Regions from separate parts of the Bacillus sp. JJ1122 genome, predicted to be linked through region 2. Evidence: a T-box and tRNA genes for the amino acid it is inferred to sense, from the RefSeq annotation. Region 2 holds a T-box; the other holds one or more tRNA genes.
The links. A T-box is a leader RNA that pairs with one kind of tRNA and senses whether it is charged. The one in region 2 lies ahead of ileS (isoleucine--tRNA ligase), so its partner is inferred to be a tRNA-Ile.

Region 1 (10,482 bases), on a different contig from region 2:
AAGTCCGCGGATACAATAAAGCTTCAGGATCCTCCTTAAGAGCATTATACAAATGCATGATGTGGAGGACATTCAGCAGCTGGCGCTTATATGCATGCAGCCTTTTTACCTGAACATCAAAAATCGATTCAGTATCAATTTTCAAACCAGTTTTATCAAAGATCCTGTTTGCCAATCTCAGTTTATTTGCCTGTTTAATAGCATGCATTTTATCAAGGAAAGCAGAATCTTCTCTAAACCTCATTAACTCCTCAAGCTGTTGAGGTGCTGAAATCCATTCAGCTCCAATTGAATCCGAAATCAACCCAGACAATTCCGGGTTGGCTTTCAATAGCCAGCGGCGATGGGTGATTCCATTTGTCTTGTTATTGAAGCGCTCAGGATATAACTGATAAAATAAATTCATTTCGCGATTTTTTAATATTTCTGTATGGAGCATGGCCACACCATTGATACTATGGCTGCCAACAATAGCTAAAGGAGCCATCCTGACCTCTCCATGAGCAATAATAGCCATACTTTCAACCCTGCCCCATTCACCAGGATATTGCTCCCAAACCTGCTTGCAAAAACGCTCGTTTATTTCCTCGACAATCATAAATATCCGAGGCAGCAGCGGTTTGAATATCCTGATCGGCCATTTTTCAAGTGCCTCTGCCAGAGTCGTATGATTTGTGTATGAAAGTGTTTCAACGGTAATATGCCATGCATCATCCCAGCCGAGCCCTTCCTCATCCATCAATATCCTCATCAATTCAGGAACAGCAATCGCAGGGTGAGTATCATTAATATGGATGCTGACATAGTCATGGAACTCTAGCAAGCTCTTATTCTTCTTTTTAAAAGATTGCACGATTGCCTTAAGGCTCGCTGCTACAAGGAAATATTGCTGTTTAAGGCGAAGGATCTTGCCTTCATCATGTGTGTCATCAGGATATAAAAACTCGGAAACGGATTCTGTATCCTTTTTATACTTGAAAATATCAGCATTAGCCGGAAACCTGGATGGTTCCGCATTCCAGAGCCTCAAGGTGTTGACTGTTTCAGTCTGGTAACCGATGACAGGCAGGTCGTAAGGAACAGCCATGATCGTCTCAGCATTTAAATGCCTGAACACTAGGCGGCCATTTTCCATCCGGCTTTCGACTTCACCCCAAAATGGGATTTCAACCGCATCGTCTGCTTTGCGTACTTCCCATACGTGTCCGTGACGAAGCCATTGTTCAGGAAGCTCCACTTGATACCCATCAACAATTTTCTGCTCGAACAACCCGTGTTTATAACGGATTCCACAGCCATGACCTGGCAAATCCAACGAGGCAAGTGAATCCAGAAAGCAAGCAGCCAGACGGCCGAGCCCGCCATTGCCAAGCCCAGCATCCGCTTCGATTTCCTCCAGGTGGTCCAGATCGATCCCCAGTTCTTCAAGTCCTTTACATACCACTTTCTCAACGCCCAAATTAATAAGATTATGGCGAAGCAAACGACCCAGCAAGAATTCGATTGACAAGTAATATACCTGCTTCTTTGCTCCTGCGCGGTACAGTTCGTTCGTCTTGATCCAGTCTGCGCTCACATGCTCCCTGATCATATGCCCGAGAGTCTGGAACTGCTCCCGGCTTGTGCTCTCTTCGAAGCTGGTTCCAAACATCATCTCAAGCTTTTTCAAGAAAGTGGTTTTGAATTTGGGAACACTAGAAAACATGCGATTCACTCCTTGAGATGAGATCAGAATACAACTCATTGTATTGTTTAGCTGATTGTGCCCAGCTGTAATCTGTTTCCATGGCATTTCTGGCCAGTCTTTCCCATTTTTCTTCTTGGCGGAAGAGTGATATTGCTTTTTCAATTGTAAACAGCATGTCATGGGCATTGAAATTTTTGAAGGTAAAACCGTTCCCCTCACCGTTAAACTCATTATACGGCTGGACAGTGTCATTCAGGCCGCCCGTTTCCCTGACAACAGGAACCGCCCCATAACGCATCGCAATCATCTGGCTCAGCCCGCAAGGTTCAAATTGTGAAGGCATGAGGAAGATATCAGCGCCCCCATAAATCTGATGAGCCAAATCTTCATCAAAGCCAATATATGCCTTGCATTGTTCAGGATATTTTTCTGACATATCCCTGAAGAATTGTTCAAATTCAGGGTCTCCTGTACCCAGGACTACTAACTGTATTCCAGTCGCCATTATTTCATGGAATACACCTGTGACTAAATCAAGTCCTTTTTGTTTTGTTAATCTGGTTATCATCGCTGCAACTGGTATTTCTCTGCTTTCCGGAAGTCCAAAAAACCGCTGAATATCTAGCCTATTTTCTACTCGCAATTCATATGATTCCGGACTGAAGTTGCTGGCAAGACCAGCATATGTTTTAGGATCATACAAATCGTGATCAATTCCGTTCAAAATTCCTGTCAGGTCTTCACGTCTCTTTCTCAAAATACCATCAAGCTTTTCTCCATAGTAAGCTGTCTGGATTTCATCCTTATAAGTAGGGCTGACAGTAGTAATATGGTCAGCAGAAATTAAAGCAGCCTTCATGAAATTAGCGTTGCCGAAAAACTCAAGCTGCTCTTTATTGAAATAACGGCTGTCAATGTGCAGCAAGTCACCGAGAATTTCACGAGGGAAAATGCCCTGAAACTGAAGGTTATGAATCGTGAATACTGAACGGATTAATCCATAGCCAGGCTTCTTATAATATTCTGTCCTCAATAAAAAGGGGATCATCCCTGTGTGCCAGTCATGGCAATGAATGACATCAGGAAAAAATTCAACTTCAGCGATAAAATCGAGTACCGCTCGATTAAAAAAGGAAAAACGTTCACCATCATCATAATGGCCATAAAGCGAATCCCGTTTGAAGTAATATTCATTGTCAACAAAGTAAAAGGTAACTCCCTCGTAAACCAGCGTTTCAATCCCGCAATACTGGGAGCGCCAGCCTACCTGTACGCTATACTCTTTCACTTGCTTCATTTCAGAGCGGAATTTTTCCGGAATCATCCCGTACTTCGGCAAAATCACCCTTACATCTGCTCCCAGCTTTTTTAATTCCTTGGGCAGAGATCCGGCAACATCTGCCAAACCGCCAGACTTGATGAATGGGACACACTCCGAAACTGCAAACAATACTTTCACGATCCAGTCCTCACTCCCTGAACCGTACCTTTTCGGATGACAGCTGGTGAACCTTCTGGCGCTGTAATAACAGTACCTGCTTCAATGCGCACATCTTTATCGACAATAACCGATTCCAAAATACAGTTCTCCTTAATTTGTGTTTTTTGCATGATGATACAGTTACGGATAACTGTATTTTTCCCGATTTTGACTCCCCTTGCGATGATGCTGTTCTCCACGGTTCCTTCAATCAGCCCGCCGTTTGCTACCATTGAGTTCCGGACGGATGCCTCTTTTTCATAGCGGGTAGGAGGCTCATCCTTGACCTTTGTTAAAATTGGCCGCTCTTTAGGAAATAGCTGCTTCCATACTTCAGGATTCAGCAAATCCATGCTGGCAGTATAATACTTATCAATTGTATCTACCATTAGTGCATAACCATCACATTGAAAATAGCAAAGCTTAAACTGGCTATCGATATCTGTTACGACATCTCTCATGGTCGAATACCCTGTTTCATTTCTTGTAGCAATCAAGTCCATCAAAAGGGTTTTCTTAACGAGGTATATGCCAAGCGAAGCTCCGTCCTTCTGTACTTCAGTAATATCACAACCCGATTTTAGATGCCAGTCAAGCAACGGCTGAAAATCCATATTAAAAACAGTATACGAATTGGAGATTAACGCATACTCCTGTGTGCTGCGTTCGAAAAAGTCGATATTATCGGCAAAATGGTCAAGCGACCCTATTCCTGGATGATGGGGCTGATCCAGATTAGGCGTAGGGAAGAAAAACAAGCCATCCCTTTTGCGGTTTAAATCCCAGTTCTTTCCTGATCCTAAATGGTCCATCAGTGACCTGTATTGAAATTTCGGAAAAATCGCCACGCTATTGATGCCTGAATTCACCATATTGGATAGGATGAAATCAATCAAACGATATCGCCCGCCAAATGGTATGGCTGCAACAGATCGGTGAAGAGCCAGTTCTTGGAGATCGTCGTGAACTGTTGTTGCGTCTATTACTCCCAATAATTGTTTGTTCATTTCTCTTTCCTCCCGTAATCGGATCAATTAGACTGCAATTCTCCGATTGTCTCTTCCGATACTAAAGTGATTTCATTACTATCAAGTCCCGGTCCAATAATTGTTCCGTCTGGCACACGTACTCCTGGGGATACAATGGCTTTTTCAATCCTGCAATTAAGTCCGATCACCGCATCCGGCATAATCACCGATTCCTTTACTACAGCACCCTTCCTTACTGTCACTCCCTGAAAGACAACTGACTTGGATACTTCCCCTTCAATTTTGCATCCCTCATTGACAAGAGAATCCGTCACTTCGCCTTCCGGACAAATGTATTGCGGCGGCTGATTAGGGTTTACTGAATAGATTCGCCATGACTGATCAAACAGGTTCAATTCGCAGTTCCGGTCCAATAAATCCATATTCGCTTCCCACAGGCTTTGAACAGTTCCTACATCCTTCCAATATCCTTTAAATGGATAGGCAAAAAGTTTCTTTTCTTCTTTTAGCATTAAAGGAATGATATCCTTGCCAAAGTCATGGCTTGATTCAGGATTTTGATCATCCCTTATCAGATATTCCCTTAAAACGCTCCATTTAAAAATATAAATCCCCATAGAAGCAAGATTATTTTTTGCATCTTCAGGTTTTTCTTCAAATTCAGTAATTTTCAATTCAGAATCGGTGTTCATAATGCCAAAACGATTTGTTTCCTCCCACGGTACCTCGATGACAGATATGGTAGCATCCGCACTCTTTTCAATATGGTAATCAAGCATCAGTTCGTAATTCATTTTGTAAATATGGTCACCAGAAAGAATCAGCACATATTCAGGGTCATATTGGTAGAGATAATTCAAATTTTGATAGATCGCGCTTGCGGTTCCGGAATACCATTTCACCTCGGATGTTTCAGCGTATGGCGGCAGCACAGTCACACCGCCATCCTTTCTGTCAAGGTCCCACGCACTTCCTATCCCGATATAAGAGTTCAGTAAAAGCGGCTGGTACTGTGTCAATACACCAACAGTAAAGATTCCCGAATTCGTGCAGTTGCTAAGAGGGAAATCAATGATCCGATATTTGCCGCCAAAAGGGACAGCTGGCTTAGCTAGGTTCTTTGTCAATGAGTGCAGCCGGCTTCCTTTTCCTCCTGCCAACAGCATTGCTACGCATTTCTTCTTTTGCATGATTGTTTCTCCCCTTTCTTTTGATAACAGGACGTAAAATCGAAATTCCGAATGGAGAAATATTCATTTCTATAGAATATGGCCTTCCATGGAAGGCTATTTCTTTCGCTTCAATCACCTTTTTATTGATAAAACCAGAGCCCCCATATGGCGGGGAGTCGCTGTTCATTATTTCCCGGTACTCACCTGGCCTTGGTACTCCGATCTTATAATCGCTGTATAATTTTTCAGTAAAGTTGCAGACAATCACAAGTATTTCTTCCGGGTTCTTTCCTTTTCGAATAAAGGAAAATATCGACTGCTCATGGTTATCCGCATCAATCCATTCAAACCCTTCATAGCTCTGGTCCACTTCATATAATGGCTTTGAACGTTTGTAAAGTTTCATTAACTCCTTCACATAAACGTTCATTTTTTGATGCATTTCATAATCAAGCAGACTCCAGTCCAACTGCTCCTGGTCTTTCCATTCAGAGAACTGTCCGAACTCAGTTCCCATGAAAGTCAGCTTTTTCCCAGGATGTGCTGCCAAGAAGCCAAGCAATAATCTGAGCTGCGCGAATTTTTGCCAGTAATCTCCAGGCATTTTATCAAGCAATGCCTTTTTACCGTGGACCACTTCATCATGTGAAAAAGGAAGAACAAAGTTCTCAGAAAAGGCATACAAGAGAGAAAAAGTTACTTTATCATGTATATGCTTCCTTTCATGTGATTCTGTCTCCATATACTTTAATGTGTCATTCATCCATCCCATGTTCCACTTGTATGTAAAACCAAGCCCTCCATACTCCACAGGAGCTGTCACCTGAGGCCAATCAGTCGAATCCTCAGCAATCATCAAAGCAGCAGGCTCATATACCTTTACAGCCCTATTCAGCTTCTTTAAAAACTCCACTCCATTCGGATTAGCAGTCTGAACTGAATTAGGCCAGTAGATGATATTAGCCACAGCATCAACCCTAAAGCCATCAATATGATATTTTTCAAGCCAGAATAAAGCACTGGAAATCAGGAAGCTTTGGACCTCTGTTTTTCCCAAGTCAAAATTGGCCGTTCCCCAGACACGATTTTCACGATCATTTTCATATTGATATTCATAAACATAGCTGCCATCAAACTGGTACAGCCCATGCGCATCCTTGCAAAAATGTCCTGGAATCCAGTCAAGGATTACTCCAATTCCATTTTGATGGCATAAATCAACGAAATACATAAAATCATGCGGGGTGCCATATCTGCTAGTAACAGAGAAATAACCGGTAGATTGGTAGCCCCAGGAGATATCGAGCGGATGCTCAGTTAGTGGCAATAATTCGATATGTGTATATCCATGCGTTAAAATATATGGAATCAGCTCATCTGCCAGTTCACGGTAAGTAAGGAAAGAGCCATCTGCTGCCTTTTTCCAGGAGCCTGCATGCAGCTCATAGATATACATAGGTTCCTCCAGGCTGCTTTTCCTCTCCCTCTTCTGCAGCCACTTATAATCACTCCATTTATAACCTTCGAGTGGATAAACAATTGAAGCTGTATTCGGCCTAAGCTCTGAAAAGAACGCGTATGGATCTGCCTTTAAAAACCTCTCACCTGCCTGGGTTGTGATTTCATACTTATAAATCGTCCCAGAGAGGTCGCCTTCTAGTACAATCTGCCATACACCTTCATTATTCACTTTGTGCAAACCAAAACCGTTTCCATCCCATTGATTAAAGTCCCCTGCCAGACTCACAGCCCTGGCGTTTGGAGCCCACACACAAAATCGAGTATATGTATTAGATTCATTTTTAATGACATGCGCACCAAATAAATTGTAACTCTGGTACAAAGTGCCTTCATGGAATAGATGCAATTCAAACTCTGTAGGATTGATTACCAAACCCTTCCACCTGCCTTTATTAGAACATGCTTAATATTTTTGGAAACACCCTTTTTCAGTAGTATTCTAGTTAGCAGCGCGAAATCCTTGTAAACATTTTTTTAATATTTCGACAATAAAACTTAATATAATATTAATATCGACAAACACTGACAATTGGTAGCGCTTTAATGTACTAAATCTTCCAATTACGCGAATTATGTTGAAGGAAAGTTTGCTGATCATGAGAAGAGAATAATATTTTTTCAGAGGAAATGTTGAAATCACTCAGATGAAAGATAGTAATAGCAGTAAAAATATTATTAATATGATAACGTTTTCATTTCTACTTAGAAGTTCCTTATTACTTATTGAATTTTATGAGGCGAATATCACATTCTTTATTAGTGGATAAGGAGGTTTTGTACTATATATAGATAAAAGATATACACCTAGGAGCCCTACGCAATTTGTATAAAGAAAACCTGGCGTTATCTGGTTGCTTAATGATTTAACTAACTGGAAGTTCGATTGATTTACCTAATTCCGATTTTATTGAACCTAAAATCATTCTTATTTACCCAATGCAAGATTTTATTAAACCTAAATTGTGTTTAATCTGTTTAGGAATTAGTGAATTAGTAAAAAAACAGCTAACTTTTTGGTTCAGTCTGTCTTAAAGCTCTTTTAACCGAAGGATGTATTAAAAGCAATTGAGGTTTTAGAAACACCTGTTGAATTATGTGGACGGCGCGAGACCCCTTGAAAATGCTATCCCATTTCCTTCGTGGGCAGGTAATTGAGGAAGCATTTCAAAGTTCTGCTGGATGAACGCGTCTTGTGGTACATAGGTGAAAATGACCGCCTGAGTATCATCTCAAACCTAAGGCGCGTCCATTGACATGGCTGCCCCGGGCCCCGCCAAAGTAGAATTTGGTCTATGAAAAGCCTACTGTAAGGCTTTTTCACATTTCTTCCGAGGAAAGCGGATGGCTGGAGCGGAAATCAACAAATAAGGTTAACTTAGCCAAAAAGAAAAAAAGCCGTTAGCAATTTTGCTAACAGCTTTCCTTATGACCCCTACGGGATTCGAACCCGTGTTACCGCCGTGAAAGGGCGGTGTCTTAACCGCTTGACCAAGGGGCCTTATGGCGGAGAAGGAGGGATTTGAACCCTCGCGCCGGTTACCCGACCTACACCCTTAGCAGGGGCGCCTCTTCAGCCTCTTGAGTACTTCCCCATATGGCTCCGCAGGTAGGATTCGAACCTACGACCGCTCGGTTAACAGCCGAGTGCTCTACCACTGAGCTACTGCGGAATAATAAAATGATAAAAAAAATGGGCCTAAATGGACTCGAACCATCGACCTCACGCTTATCAGGCGTGCGCTCTAACCAGCTGAGCTATAGGCCCTTATGGAGCGGGTGAAGAGAATCGAACTCTCATCATCAGCTTGGAAGGCTGAGGTTTTACCACTAAACTACACCCGCAAAAAATGGGGCGACTGATGGGAATCGAACCCACGAATGCCTGAACCACAATCAGGTGCGTTAACCACTTCGCCACAATCGCCATATTTCAAAATGCATATTAAATTAAAAAAAAATAAAGGTGGCTCAGGACGGAATCGAACCGCCGACACAAGGATTTTCAGTCCTTTGCTCTACCGACTGAGCTACTGAGCCACAAATGGCGGTCCCGACCGGGATCGAACCGGCGATCTCCTGCGTGACAGGCAGGCATGTTAACCGCTACACCACGGGACCAAAGTTTTTTTCAAATGTATTACTTGAAAAAAACTTAATTGCGGGGGCAGGATTTGAACCTGCGACCTTCGGGTTATGAGCCCGACGAGCTACCGGGCTGCTCCACCCCGCGACGGTAATAAATGCAAATTAAATTATGGAGGAGGTAGAGGGATTCGAACCCCCGCGCGGTGTTACCCGCCTGTCGGTTTTCAAGACCGATCCCTTCAGCCGGACTTGGGTATACCTCCGTGAAATAACAAACAATATATGGTGGACCTTGTAGGACTCGAACCTACGACCGGACGGTTATGAGCCGTCTGCTCTAACCAGCTGAGCTAAAGGTCCATGTTTAGCCTAGATTGAATAGGTTCAACCAGATTGTAAAATTGGTAGCGGCGGAGGGGATCGAACCCCCGACCTTACGGGTATGAACCGTACGCTCTAGCCAGCTGAGCTACACCGCCAAATTAAATTTTCAAAAAGATATGGTGGAGCCTAGCGGGATCGAACCGCTGACCTCCTGCGTGCAAGGCAGGCGCTCTCCCAGCTGAGCTAAGGCCCCATATTATATCAGTAGCATGGTCGGGAAGACAGGATTCGAACCTGCGACCCCTTGGTCCCAAACCAAGTGCTCTACCAAGCTGAGCTACTCCCCGATATAGAGTAAAATATTGGCGCGCCCGAAAGGAGTCGAACCCATAACCTTCTGATCCGTAGTCAGACGCTCTATCCAATTGAGCTACGGGCGCATATGATGTTAAATCGAAAATGGTGCCGAGGACCGGAATCGAACCGGTACGGTAGTCACCTACCGCAGGATTTTAAGTCCTGTGCGTCTGCCAGTTCCGCCACCCCGGCTAAGGAACTTTTGGAGCGGAAGACGGGATTCGAACCCGCGACCCCAACCTTGGCAAGGTTGTATTCTACCACTGAACTACTTCCGCATACATATTTTTTTTTAGAAAAAATGGTGCGGGTGAAGGGAGTCGAACCCCCACGCCTTGCGGCGCCAGATCCTAAGTCTGGTGCGTCTGCCAATTCCGCCACACCCGCATATAAAGTTGAAATGGTGAGCCATGAAGGACTCGAACCTTCGACCCTCTGATTAAAAGTCAGATGCTCTACCGACTGAGCTAATGGCTCGTACGTTTGTAATTAGGTTAAAGATGGTGCCGGCGAGAGGACTTGAACCCCCAACCTACTGATTACAAGTCAGTTGCTCTACCAATTGAGCTACACCGGCAAATGTAATGGTGGAGGATGACGGGATCGAACCGCCGACCCTCTGCTTGTAAGGCAGATGCTCTCCCAGCTGAGCTAATCCTCCATTTGAAACTGCCCGGCGACGTCCTACTCTCACAGGGGGAAACCCCCAACTACCATCGGCGCTGAGAAGCTTAACTTCCGTGTTCGGTATGGGAACGGGTGTGACCTTCTCGCTATCGTCACCAGACATTTTTTAAAGACAATATCTATTATATCGTCTTTTATGCAATTTGCAAGAGGAATTTTTCATTCCCTCAAAACTAGATA
Region 2 (10,482 bases):
AGTGATTTTCAATCCATGCACGCTTCGTTACGCTTTTATTGCTGTCAAGAACGACTGTTTTCTTGCCTGCCTTTGCCGTAAAAATGGCTGCACTTCCTCCAGCAGGCCCTGCTCCAATAATTGCAACATCATACATAGGAAAATTCCTCCTTAATTTCAATTCATTTCTATCATATCAAACTTTAATTCTGTATACTAAATATTTTAAACTAGGACAATAGCAGTAAAAAACCCATCACCATGGATGAGTTCACCCTGCTATTCTACTTTTATACGGGGATCAACGACTCCATATAAAATATCTGCAATCAGGTTGCCAATGATCATGATCGTTGAAAAAAGCATCGTCAAATTCATGACCATCGCAAAATCTCTCATATTGATCGACTTGATAAAGAGCTGGCCAAGTCCCGGATAAGTAAAAATGGTCTCGACAATGATGGCGCCATTCACGATATTTACCATATCAAAGCCAAGGAAGGTGACGATCGGAATCAATGAATTTTTCAGGATATGGACATTGTAGATCCTTTTTTCCGATACGCCGATTGAACGCGCTGTGCGGACATATTCCTTCCTGCTGTTTTCAACAATATCATCTCTCAAAAATTGCGTATAGGTTGCTGTTCCAACTACACCGAGGACACATGCCGGCAAGATCAGGTGATGGATTCGATCAAGCCAATAGTCAAGCGTTCCCTCTGGAACTGTGATATCGACTGAACCATTGGATGGAAACCAGTTGAGTTCAAAAGAAAATAGATAGATAGAATATACGGATACCACAATGATTGGGAGTGATAATCCAGTATAATTCACACTGCTGATCAAACGGTCTCCGAGTTTATTTGGGTTGCAGCCTGCATACTTGCCCATAAAAAATGAAAGAACATAGGTGATCATTAAGGAAGTAAACCCTAGAATAAGTGTATTCGACATTTTTTCCTTTAAAATCAGTGAAACGTCAACACGGTAATAGGAGGAAACCCCCAGCTCCCCTGTAATAAAATGGACAATCCATTTTTTATACTCCACCCAGATTATCGCCAGATCATAGCCTGTGCCCATTATCCCCGGCATCATCATGAATAGAAAAAAAACGACGATCGACGTAAGGATTAAGCTCGGAACAGCCAGTAAAATTCTTTTTAAAGAATAGTTTAAAACGGTCATGGTGAATCCTTTCAGAAACCAGCTTCTTTTTGTTCCTTATTCACAAATTGAAAGGAAGGATTGATAATCGTCTCTTCTTTTAGAAGCGTCTTCTTCTCCTTCTTTTTCTTTATTTTACCAATAAAATCGATACTTTTATATGCCAAATGTCCCTCGAGTTCTTTTTTCATCATGTTCGTCACGGCAATGAGGAAAAAGAAAAAGAACATGGTACTTAATACAATCCATGGATATTGAATCATGACTTTGAAATTTTGGCCAATGAGGCCTCCCCATTCATTCGAAAGCGTTTCAGGCTTCGGTGGTCCAGGGTCCGGGCTGAAGATTCCGCCCTTTGTCTGTCCCCCAAGAAAAACATTGAAAATGCCAAGATGCATCATGATGATGATGGTGCTGAGCATCTGCTGGACGATCATCAACAATCCAATTGTTCTCAGGAACGGCCATATATGTTTTTTCAGTACGTGAAAACGGCTGCCTCCCATTAAATAGGAGGACACCACAAAGGATTTGCTTTGCAGTTCTTCAATAAAGTCGATTGTTAGCAGCACTACTGCAGGAAAGGCAACCAAAATGAGGACACCAATCTGATAGGCAGCTGCTGTCCAGACTGGAATGCCTGTGTATTTGTAGGTAACGGGAAACATCAGGAACAGAGCAATAATCAATGCTGGCACATATCTGAACCCAAGGAAAAAGTCCTTAAAATATATTTTCATTCGCGGCATCCAGATAGAGATGATGATTCCCGTTAGAACTCCTGTAGCTACTCGAAATAAAGTAATTACAAATGTGGCGGCAATGGTGAATTTCGCACCGTACAAATGAATGTACATCATGTCATTCCCATTTCGGTCTGTACCGAGAAGATGATCAAACGTTGGTGGTGTTGGGGCCTTACCAATGACTTGCCCCTGTTCATCATAGAGAAAAAACTCTTCGTTATATTCCTCGTCGCCATATAAAGGATACGCCAAACTTACAAAGAAAAGAAACAGGATCAACGCAAAACCAATGAATGTTTTTTTATAGTTTTTCAAAGCTGGACCCCATTTTTCCCTCGATAAAAGCTCGTTGTCATCCTTGCAAGCAAATCAATGAAAAGAATAGGTGCCGCAACCAGCAAGCAGAAGATGATGACTTCAGGAGCATCCATCGTAAAAATGGTATTCAAATCCTTTGTAAACCCCTGCATGGCAAAAATATATTCAATCAATACGAGATTCGATAGCAGCACCCATATTAGGGTCCTTAATTGAATGACGGCCAAAGGAAAAATGTTTCGCAAGATGTGCATGAAATAGATGGTCAGGTTGTGCAGTCCCTTTGATTTTGCAAAAATCACATAATCCTTCTCCCACTCTTCTTCTATCTGTTTGATCAAAAATTGCGCCATAAAAAAGGACGGCAAAAGAGAAACAGCTACGACAGGCATGAGATAGGATTTTTCACTCAATCCATAAAGCCTGAACAGTTTTATCCCCGTTTCTTTGTATAAATAAAGGACCACGTACTGGAGGACAAAAATAATCAACAAATCAGGAACAGCTTCACTGAAATTAATAAAATCCTTCACTTTCGACTGGACTTTTTTTGGTGTCATGATAAAAATCCCTGTCAGCATCATTCCGCCTATGATCATCGTCAGCAATGAAAGCCCCAATATATCCAGTGTGTACACATACCGATCAGCAATACTTGTCGTCAGCCACTGGTTGATAATCGGTGCAGCATCGAAATTATAAATTTGCTGGCTCACTTCCCTCATTGATTGGATAAAAAATCCCGGACCATACAGCAGCTTACTGCCATCAACGTAAAAAAGCCGGGGAATCGATAAGAACAGGATAACCCCTCCCAGAATGCAGGCAGCTCTTATTATGTAATGAATGAATAACTTCATTGGCTGTCTCCTTTTGTGATGATAATTTATGTATTTTAACGAAGGATTTAAATGGATTGTTACATGATTTTTGAAAATAATGGTTAAAGAATTTACGCGGGGCTGTTAAAAGAAAGAAAGGCGTGACGAGTTGTTATGAGAGGAATTACTAGAACAACTCAATCGGAAAAATGGACGTCGATTTGTTATGAGTGGAGCTACGAGAACAACTCAGGCAGAAAAAACGAACTACGAGTTGTTATGAGAGGAGCTCAGAGAACAACTCAGGCGGAAAAAACGGACTGCGAGTTGTTATGAGCGGAGATACGAGAACAACTCATGCAGAAAAATGGACGTCGAGTTGTTATGAGAAGGTGTTATGCGAGAAAACAGATCATAGTTCTATTAGCAGGTCCTCTTCCAGAACTCTGCTTCATCCAAGATTCGCAAGGGCATCTGCTGTCCGTAATAGAATTGCAAATTCTCCCCCCCTCAAAATATAATCGTATGAAATGTATGTAAATAAATTTTTTCCTATGCCTCTATTGAATATGTTAGAGTAAGGGAAAACAGTGAAAAAATGGGAGTGAGGAGCGGTGATGGGAGCATTCTTTGAGCCTGGCAGTGAAAATGTCTTTCAACTTTTTTCAAATGTACATCTTTTGACATTAGGTGTTTTTGCCGCAGTGATTGTGTCTATGTTCTTGTTCCGCAAGACATTAAGAAAGGAGTATGCTAATCGAACGGCTCGCATAGCATTATTCCTGATTTTAATCATATCCGAGGTGAGTCTGCAAGTCTGGCATTGGTGGAGCGGTCACTGGGCTTATCAATATTCCTTGCCATTACATCTCAGCAGCATCAGCTTAATCCTCTCCGCGGTCTTACTTTTAACAAAAAATTATCGACTATTTGAATTTACGTACTTTGCAGGAGTAGGCAGTGCTTTACAGGCCATGATTACTCCGGATATTAGCCTTTACACCTTTCCTCATTACAGATATATTCACTTTTTCGTATCCCATGGAGGAACGGTCATAGCAAATCTGTTCATGGTATTCACAGCGGGGTTCAAGCCCACGGGAAAGTCGCTTTGGAGGGCTTTTTTATGGTTAAACGCGTACACTTTGATTATCTTTATTGTGAACTTCCTGATTGAAGGAAACTATATGTACATTTCTGAAAAACCGGTTAATCCCTCTCTCATCGATTATCTCGGCCCTTGGCCCTGGTATATTCTATCTCTGGAGATAATTACGCTGGTGACCTTTACGATTCTGTATCTTCCTTTTTGGCTGATGAGTATGAAGAAAAATGAGAAGGCATTACCTCAGGAGGAGAAGTAATTGCCTTATAACTAAAGGTTCGTTTGATTATACAATTTCTCACGGTCAGAAGATAATGGCGACTGCTCAAGCCACCCTCTTTTAATCAGGAGGCCCCTGCCTTCAAGGTTGCTCTTAGTCTAAACCTAAAAAAATCCCCTTACTCGCAATTGAGAAAGAGGATTTTTTATTTTTTAAAGGAATAGTCCTACAATCGTTCCAGTTAAGACCGACCCCATTGTAGCCACCAACAATACCTTTAATCCAACCTTAGCTAACTGACTTGCCTTTTCACCATTGATCGCTTGTACAGTTCCTAAGATAATTCCGATAGAAGAGAAGTTAGCGAAAGAAATCAGGAATGATGAAACGATCCCTACTGTCTTGTGATCCAATTTAGGGATCATTTTCATGAAGTCCATCATTGCAACGAACTCATTTGCAGCAACCTTTGTTCCCATCACTGAACCTGCTTTAACGATTTCAGATGAAGGGATACCCATCATGAATGCAATTGGAGCAAACACATAACCGACAATTTCCTGGAATGACATTCCTACTAATTTATCAAGTATAAAGTTCAGCATCGCAAGCAAAGCAATGTATGTGATTAACATCGCGCCTACGATTAAAGCTGTTTTACCACCGATTAAAGCACCGTTACCAATTGCTTCGAATAAAGACTTTTCTGGAATCATTTCTTCGATGTCAATATCCTCATCTTCTTCTTTCGTTACTGGACAAACGATGGAAGAAAGAATCAAGCCGGAGAATACGTTAATTGGCAATGCTACCAATACAAACTCTGCAGGAACCATTTGCATGTAAGCACCTAAGATCGAGCAAGACACAGCAACAAGTGATGACGTAACAACGATGAACAAGCGGTTTGGAGAAAGCTTGTGCAAATATGACTTAACCGAAAGGATTGCGGTTGTATCCCCGAATACCATTGAGTTAACAGCCACGAATGATTCTACCTTAGGAAGGCCAGTAACTTTGGCCACTGCACCGCCAATGTATTTAATGGCTAATGGTAAAATTCTTGTATAAGTTAAAATGGAAAGTAGAGCAGATACGAAAATAATCATCATTAGTACGTTGATAAAGAAGTACCCTTTTGTTGACAAGTCACCAAATACGAATGCGATACCCTCATTACCGAAAGAAAGAACTTTGTTAAAAACATCGACTATTGCTTGCAAAACCTTTTTACCGATTGCCGTGTTAAGCATAAACCATGCTATAAAGAGCTGAACAGCTAGCATGATTCCGGCTGCACGATAGTTTATGTTTTTCTTATCGTTTGACATTAGCCAAGCGATACCAATGAGTGCAATGATTCCTAAAATTGCGATTAAGATAGACATAATATTTTACCTCCATAAGCGGATATTAGTGAGTTGATGGCTACTATTTACTCTTTACTCAAATAAACATTTTAATCCGAAAAGGCTTACAATAAATATGAGTTTTTGCAGGAACGATATACAAAAAGTTCTACTGATCCGTCCTCTCTAACCACCACTTCGTTAACGCTTTCATTTTCTAAATCATTATTGCACTATAAATATATCACACACATTGAACAAATGTTAAGGATAATTTGAACAAAAATAAAGCATATTTTTTACCATTTCAAGAATTATCACCCTAACAAAAAGAATTCTGTTGAAAAGTCAATATTTTTTAAAAAATGCAGAAATTTTGTAAAGTAATTATAGAACAATTGTAAATAAATATAATATTAAATCATACTTTTGTATCACGTGTGTTACAAACATTCATTTAGCTCTTATAACGGCTCTTTGCGAAAATAACTTAGTCAGATCATTCTCCCCCAAAAAATAATACTCACTCCCAAGATTTCTTGGACTCTCTCAAAGCTGGTCTTAAATACACCTAATACGAAATAACATTTGTAACCAGAATAATGAATAACCAAAGAGGTCGATCCCTAGTTTGAAGGATTAGCGTAGGCGAAATGCGCTGCCAAACATATACTTTCCTATAGAAGGACCCAGAAAAAAGACAATCAATAAGGAATATGTTGACAGCACATTTTTCACTCTGTTACAATAAATTCCAATAAAAGCATACAAATTCGTTGATGAGAAAAAGTAGCGTTTCTTCTTGATCCACAGAGAGCTGACATTTTGGTGCAAGTCAGTGTTCGAGTGTTGACGTGAAAATCCTCTCTGAGAAGCCAGGCTGAATGTTTAGTAAGCTTGGACGGGAGTCCGCCGTTACAAGGAACGCGTATGATTGTACGTTGCTAAGTGCTATTGACCGGATCAATAGAATTAGGGTGGTATCGCGGTTAACCCCGTCCCTTACTTGGGACGGGGTTTTTGTATGTTTTTAGACTGATCATTGTTAAATAGGAGCGATATCTATGAAGGCTGATGAGAGTAAGGAAACTGTTGTACAGCGCGAGGACCGGATCCGTAAGTATTGGACAGAGGAAAACACATTTAAACAATCTATACAACTTAGGGAAGGCAAGGAACCGTTTGTTTTTTATGAAGGACCGCCGACCGCAAATGGTCTTCCCCATGTAGGCCATGCCTTCGGGCGAACAATAAAAGATGTTGTCGCACGTTACAAGACCATGAAGGGCTTCCAGGTTGAAAGAAAGGCAGGCTGGGATACACATGGTCTTCCTGTCGAGCTTGGTGTTGAGAAACAGCTCGGTATCTCAGGGAAACAGGAAATTGAACGCTATGGTGTGGAGCCTTTTATAAAGAAATGCAAGGAGAGTGTATTTACCTACGAGAAGAAATGGCGATCTTTTACCGAAGAATTAGGTTATTGGGTAGATATGGACAGTCCATATTTGACCTTAAGTAATGATTATATCGAAAGTGTATGGAACATTTTAAGTAAGGTCCACAAAGATGGCCTATTGTATAAAGGCCACCGTGTGTCTCCCTACTGCCCTAGCTGCCAGACCACTTTAAGTTCACATGAAGTTGCACAAGGCTACAAGGATGTAAAAGATTTATCGGCAACCGTAAAATTTAAACGCCTTGATGCAGATGATGAATATTTCTTAGGCTGGACGACAACCCCCTGGACCTTGCCTGCCAATGTTGCACTTGCTGTGAATCCATCTTTAACGTATGTTCGTGCACAAAAAGAAAATCAGATATATATTGTTGCAAAATCCTTAGTCGGAAAAGTTCTTGGTGATCATGTAACTATTTTAAGTGAGCATACTGGTTCTGAACTTGAAGGAGTTCATTATGCCCCACCTTTTAATTATGTAAGTGTTGAGAAAGGACATTACATCGTATTAGCAGATTACGTCACTGAAGATAGCGGAACGGGTCTTGTCCATATTGCCCCGGCTTACGGTGAAGATGACTATAAAACGGTTCAGCAGAATGGCTTATCTTTTATCAATGTGGTTGATCAGCAAGGTCGCTACACAAGCGAAGTCACTGAATTGACTGGAAGATTTGTTAAGGATTGTGACGTGGACATTATTAAAATGCTATCTGAACAAGGTATCCTTTTTAACAAAGAAAAATACGAACACAGCTATCCGCATTGCTGGAGATGCGACTCTCCTTTACTTTATTACGCAACAGATAGCTGGTTTATCAAGATGTCCTCTTTAAAGGACAAAATGCTTGCAAACAATGCAACTGTTAATTGGTATCCAGAGCATATTAAAGATGGACGCTTTGGAAATTTCCTTGAAAATCTTATCGATTGGAATATAAGCAGAAACCGGTATTGGGGTACACCTCTAAATGTTTGGGTATGTTCTGATTGCAATCACGAGGAAGCTCCAGGCAGTATCACAGAGCTGCAAAAAATAGCCGCAAATCCAATTACTAATGATATCGAGTTACACAAACCGTATATTGATGAGGTACAGTGCACCTGTCCAAAATGTAAAGGGGTCATGCATCGAACGTCCGAGGTGATTGATGTTTGGTTCGACAGTGGATCGATGCCATTCGCACAGTATCACTATCCGTTCGGAAATAATGAAAAATTTGAATCGCAATTCCCAGCGGATGTTGTAATCGAAGGAATTGATCAAACGAGAGGATTTTTCTACAGCTTGCTTGCAGTTTCTACCCTTTTCACCGGAAAACCTTCTTATAAAAATGTCTTATCACTAGGACATATACTCGACGAAAATGGCCAGAAAATGTCTAAGAGTAAAGGAAATGCTCTAGAACCTGTAGAACTGCTCGGAGAATACGGTGCAGATGCGCTTCGTTGGGCATTCTTAGTGGATAGTTCACCCTGGAATCCAAAACGCTTTTCAAAGAAGATTGTGCAAGATGCAAAATCCAAATTGATTGACACAATGGATAATACCTATAAATTTTATGCAATGTACGCAAAAATAGATGGTTTTGTTTACGATGGCCAGCAGCCAGGCAAGAAAACCATTTTGGATGAGTGGATCCTTTCCCGTCTGCATAGTACCGTTAATCTTGTTAATGATCACTTGGACCGGTATCAATTTACTCAAGCAACTCGTGAGCTAGCATCCTTAGTTGATGAATTAAGTAATTGGTATGTAAGGCGCTCAAGAAATCGTTTCTGGGCTTTCGGACTTTCAGAAGATAAACGAGCAGCTTATTCCACGCTATATGAAACACTTACTACAGTTTGCCGCTTGGCAGCACCTTTTGTACCTTATGTGGCCGAGGATATTCATTTGAAGTTAACTCAAAATAGTGTTCATTTACAAGACTACCCAATCGCGAATGAGTCATTGATTAATCTAGATTTAGAAACAGACATGAAAACGATCCTGAAAATAGTTGAACTTGGTCGCAGTATCCGTAACACAAAGAATTTAAAGATTAAACAGCCTTTACAACAAATAATTGTATGGCGCAGTAAAGGCCTTCGGGTTTTAAATCCCTATTCAGGTATCATCAAAGACGAGCTAAATGTTAAAGATGTTGTTTACACAGAAGATCTCTCACCATACCTATCAACTATTTTTACAATGAATTTTAAAACTGCAGGTGCCGCATTCGGTAAACTGGTAAACGCAGTTAAGGAATATGTTAACCAAATTCCTGATACAGATAAAAAGTCATTATTAGACCATGGGCAGCTAAAAGTGAATGTGAAGGAACAAACGGTAACATTAAAGAAGGAACATGTAAATGTTGAATATGAAGTATCTTCTGGTTTTGAAATGGCCGGCGATGAACAACTTAAGGTGGTTTTAGAAGTAACACTTACACCTCAACTTGTTGAAGAAGGTCAAGTTAGAGAATTAATCAGAGCTGTACAAGATACTCGAAAAAAATTAGATCTACCGATTGAAAAATATATCTCAATCAATATTTCAGCAACAGATGAAAGTAAAGAAAAAATAAAACAATTCGAAGATCTAATTAAAGAAAACGTACTCGTTCACCACATAAGCTTTGAAACGCCAAAAAACCCTGAAAAGCAAATTGAAGTGAAATTTGGAGATGAGTTGATTAGGATTTCATTGGGGTATTAGTAGACCTTGAAAAAGCACTGCCTGCAGTTGTAATTTAATACTGCTGGCAGTGTTTTTTTACTCATATTCACACTACAAGTAACTGATAATTTTTCGTCAAAACTGGTCTCCTGAGACTAATCCTCAAATATACTATGAAAATTGAGAAAATACGTAGCTGTCTTAACTTTACTGCAATCTTTGTTTTGGAGCCTTCAGTTTCAAATACCAAGGTAAGAACGTTTTTTGATCATTAAGATCTCCCAGTAAATTGTCTCGGGGATGTCAACCAAATGTTCCCAGCTTTCCAAAACTTCATCAGACCAAAACTCCTTTTCCTTATTTTTTAGCTAACCTTCCCTTCATAATTCTGATCTTATTTCAGTAGTAATAAAAAAGAAAATATTTAAACGTTTATCCTATCGAGCCAAAATTTATGCGACTGTATATCTCCATATCTAACCGCTTAAATTCCAGTATAGGTCATTGGGTTTATGAACCACATTTAAGGGTATATATAAACTTTGTGCAAAAATTAGAGGTCATAGAATCCCCAGTTCAAAAATGGCTAAAAGTATTTCATTTGTAAAAAAATAAAAGATATACTTATCAATTCAATAAGATAGTCCAGT

Region 1: it has a tRNA-Ile gene. The T-box ahead of ileS (isoleucine--tRNA ligase) is inferred to sense a tRNA for this amino acid. The anticodon was not compared.

Annotation. Positions count from the first base shown of each region.
Region 1 covers NZ_JBALQL010000014.1:374,123-384,604, forward strand. Annotated here, with positions in the region: gene V7201_RS09755 (glycogen/starch/alpha-glucan phosphorylase) at 1-1,705, opposite strand, end outside; gene glgA (glycogen synthase GlgA) at 1,695-3,146, opposite strand; gene V7201_RS09765 (sugar phosphate nucleotidyltransferase) at 3,143-4,174, opposite strand; gene V7201_RS09770 (glucose-1-phosphate adenylyltransferase) at 4,198-5,346, opposite strand; gene glgB (1,4-alpha-glucan branching protein GlgB) at 5,264-7,222, opposite strand; tRNA gene V7201_RS09780 (tRNA-Glu) at 8,276-8,347, opposite strand; tRNA gene V7201_RS09785 (tRNA-Ser) at 8,351-8,441, opposite strand; tRNA gene V7201_RS09790 (tRNA-Asn) at 8,445-8,519, opposite strand; tRNA gene V7201_RS09795 (tRNA-Ile) at 8,541-8,614, opposite strand; tRNA gene V7201_RS09800 (tRNA-Gly) at 8,618-8,691, opposite strand; tRNA gene V7201_RS09805 (tRNA-His) at 8,698-8,773, opposite strand; tRNA gene V7201_RS09810 (tRNA-Phe) at 8,814-8,886, opposite strand; tRNA gene V7201_RS09815 (tRNA-Asp) at 8,892-8,967, opposite strand; tRNA gene V7201_RS09820 (tRNA-Met) at 9,006-9,079, opposite strand; tRNA gene V7201_RS09825 (tRNA-Ser) at 9,105-9,197, opposite strand; tRNA gene V7201_RS09830 (tRNA-Ile) at 9,218-9,294, opposite strand; tRNA gene V7201_RS09835 (tRNA-Met) at 9,337-9,413, opposite strand; tRNA gene V7201_RS09840 (tRNA-Ala) at 9,436-9,511, opposite strand; tRNA gene V7201_RS09845 (tRNA-Pro) at 9,529-9,605, opposite strand; tRNA gene V7201_RS09850 (tRNA-Arg) at 9,622-9,698, opposite strand; tRNA gene V7201_RS09855 (tRNA-Leu) at 9,719-9,807, opposite strand; tRNA gene V7201_RS09860 (tRNA-Gly) at 9,819-9,893, opposite strand; tRNA gene V7201_RS09865 (tRNA-Leu) at 9,918-10,002, opposite strand; tRNA gene V7201_RS09870 (tRNA-Lys) at 10,017-10,092, opposite strand; tRNA gene V7201_RS09875 (tRNA-Thr) at 10,117-10,192, opposite strand; tRNA gene V7201_RS09880 (tRNA-Val) at 10,201-10,276, opposite strand; rRNA gene rrf (5S ribosomal RNA) at 10,287-10,402, opposite strand.
Region 2 covers NZ_JBALQL010000001.1:67,779-78,260, reverse strand. Annotated here, with positions in the region: gene V7201_RS00350 (FAD-dependent oxidoreductase) at 1-136, opposite strand, end outside; gene V7201_RS00345 (ABC transporter permease) at 259-1,173, opposite strand; gene V7201_RS00340 (hypothetical protein) at 1,185-2,213, opposite strand; gene V7201_RS00335 (ABC transporter permease subunit) at 2,210-3,076, opposite strand; partial or broken gene V7201_RS23135 (DUF2935 domain-containing protein) at 3,473-3,535, opposite strand; gene V7201_RS00330 (YwaF family protein) at 3,655-4,401, shown strand; gene V7201_RS00325 (NupC/NupG family nucleoside CNT transporter) at 4,575-5,750, opposite strand; T-box leader at 6,479-6,717, shown strand; gene ileS (isoleucine--tRNA ligase) at 6,776-9,871, shown strand.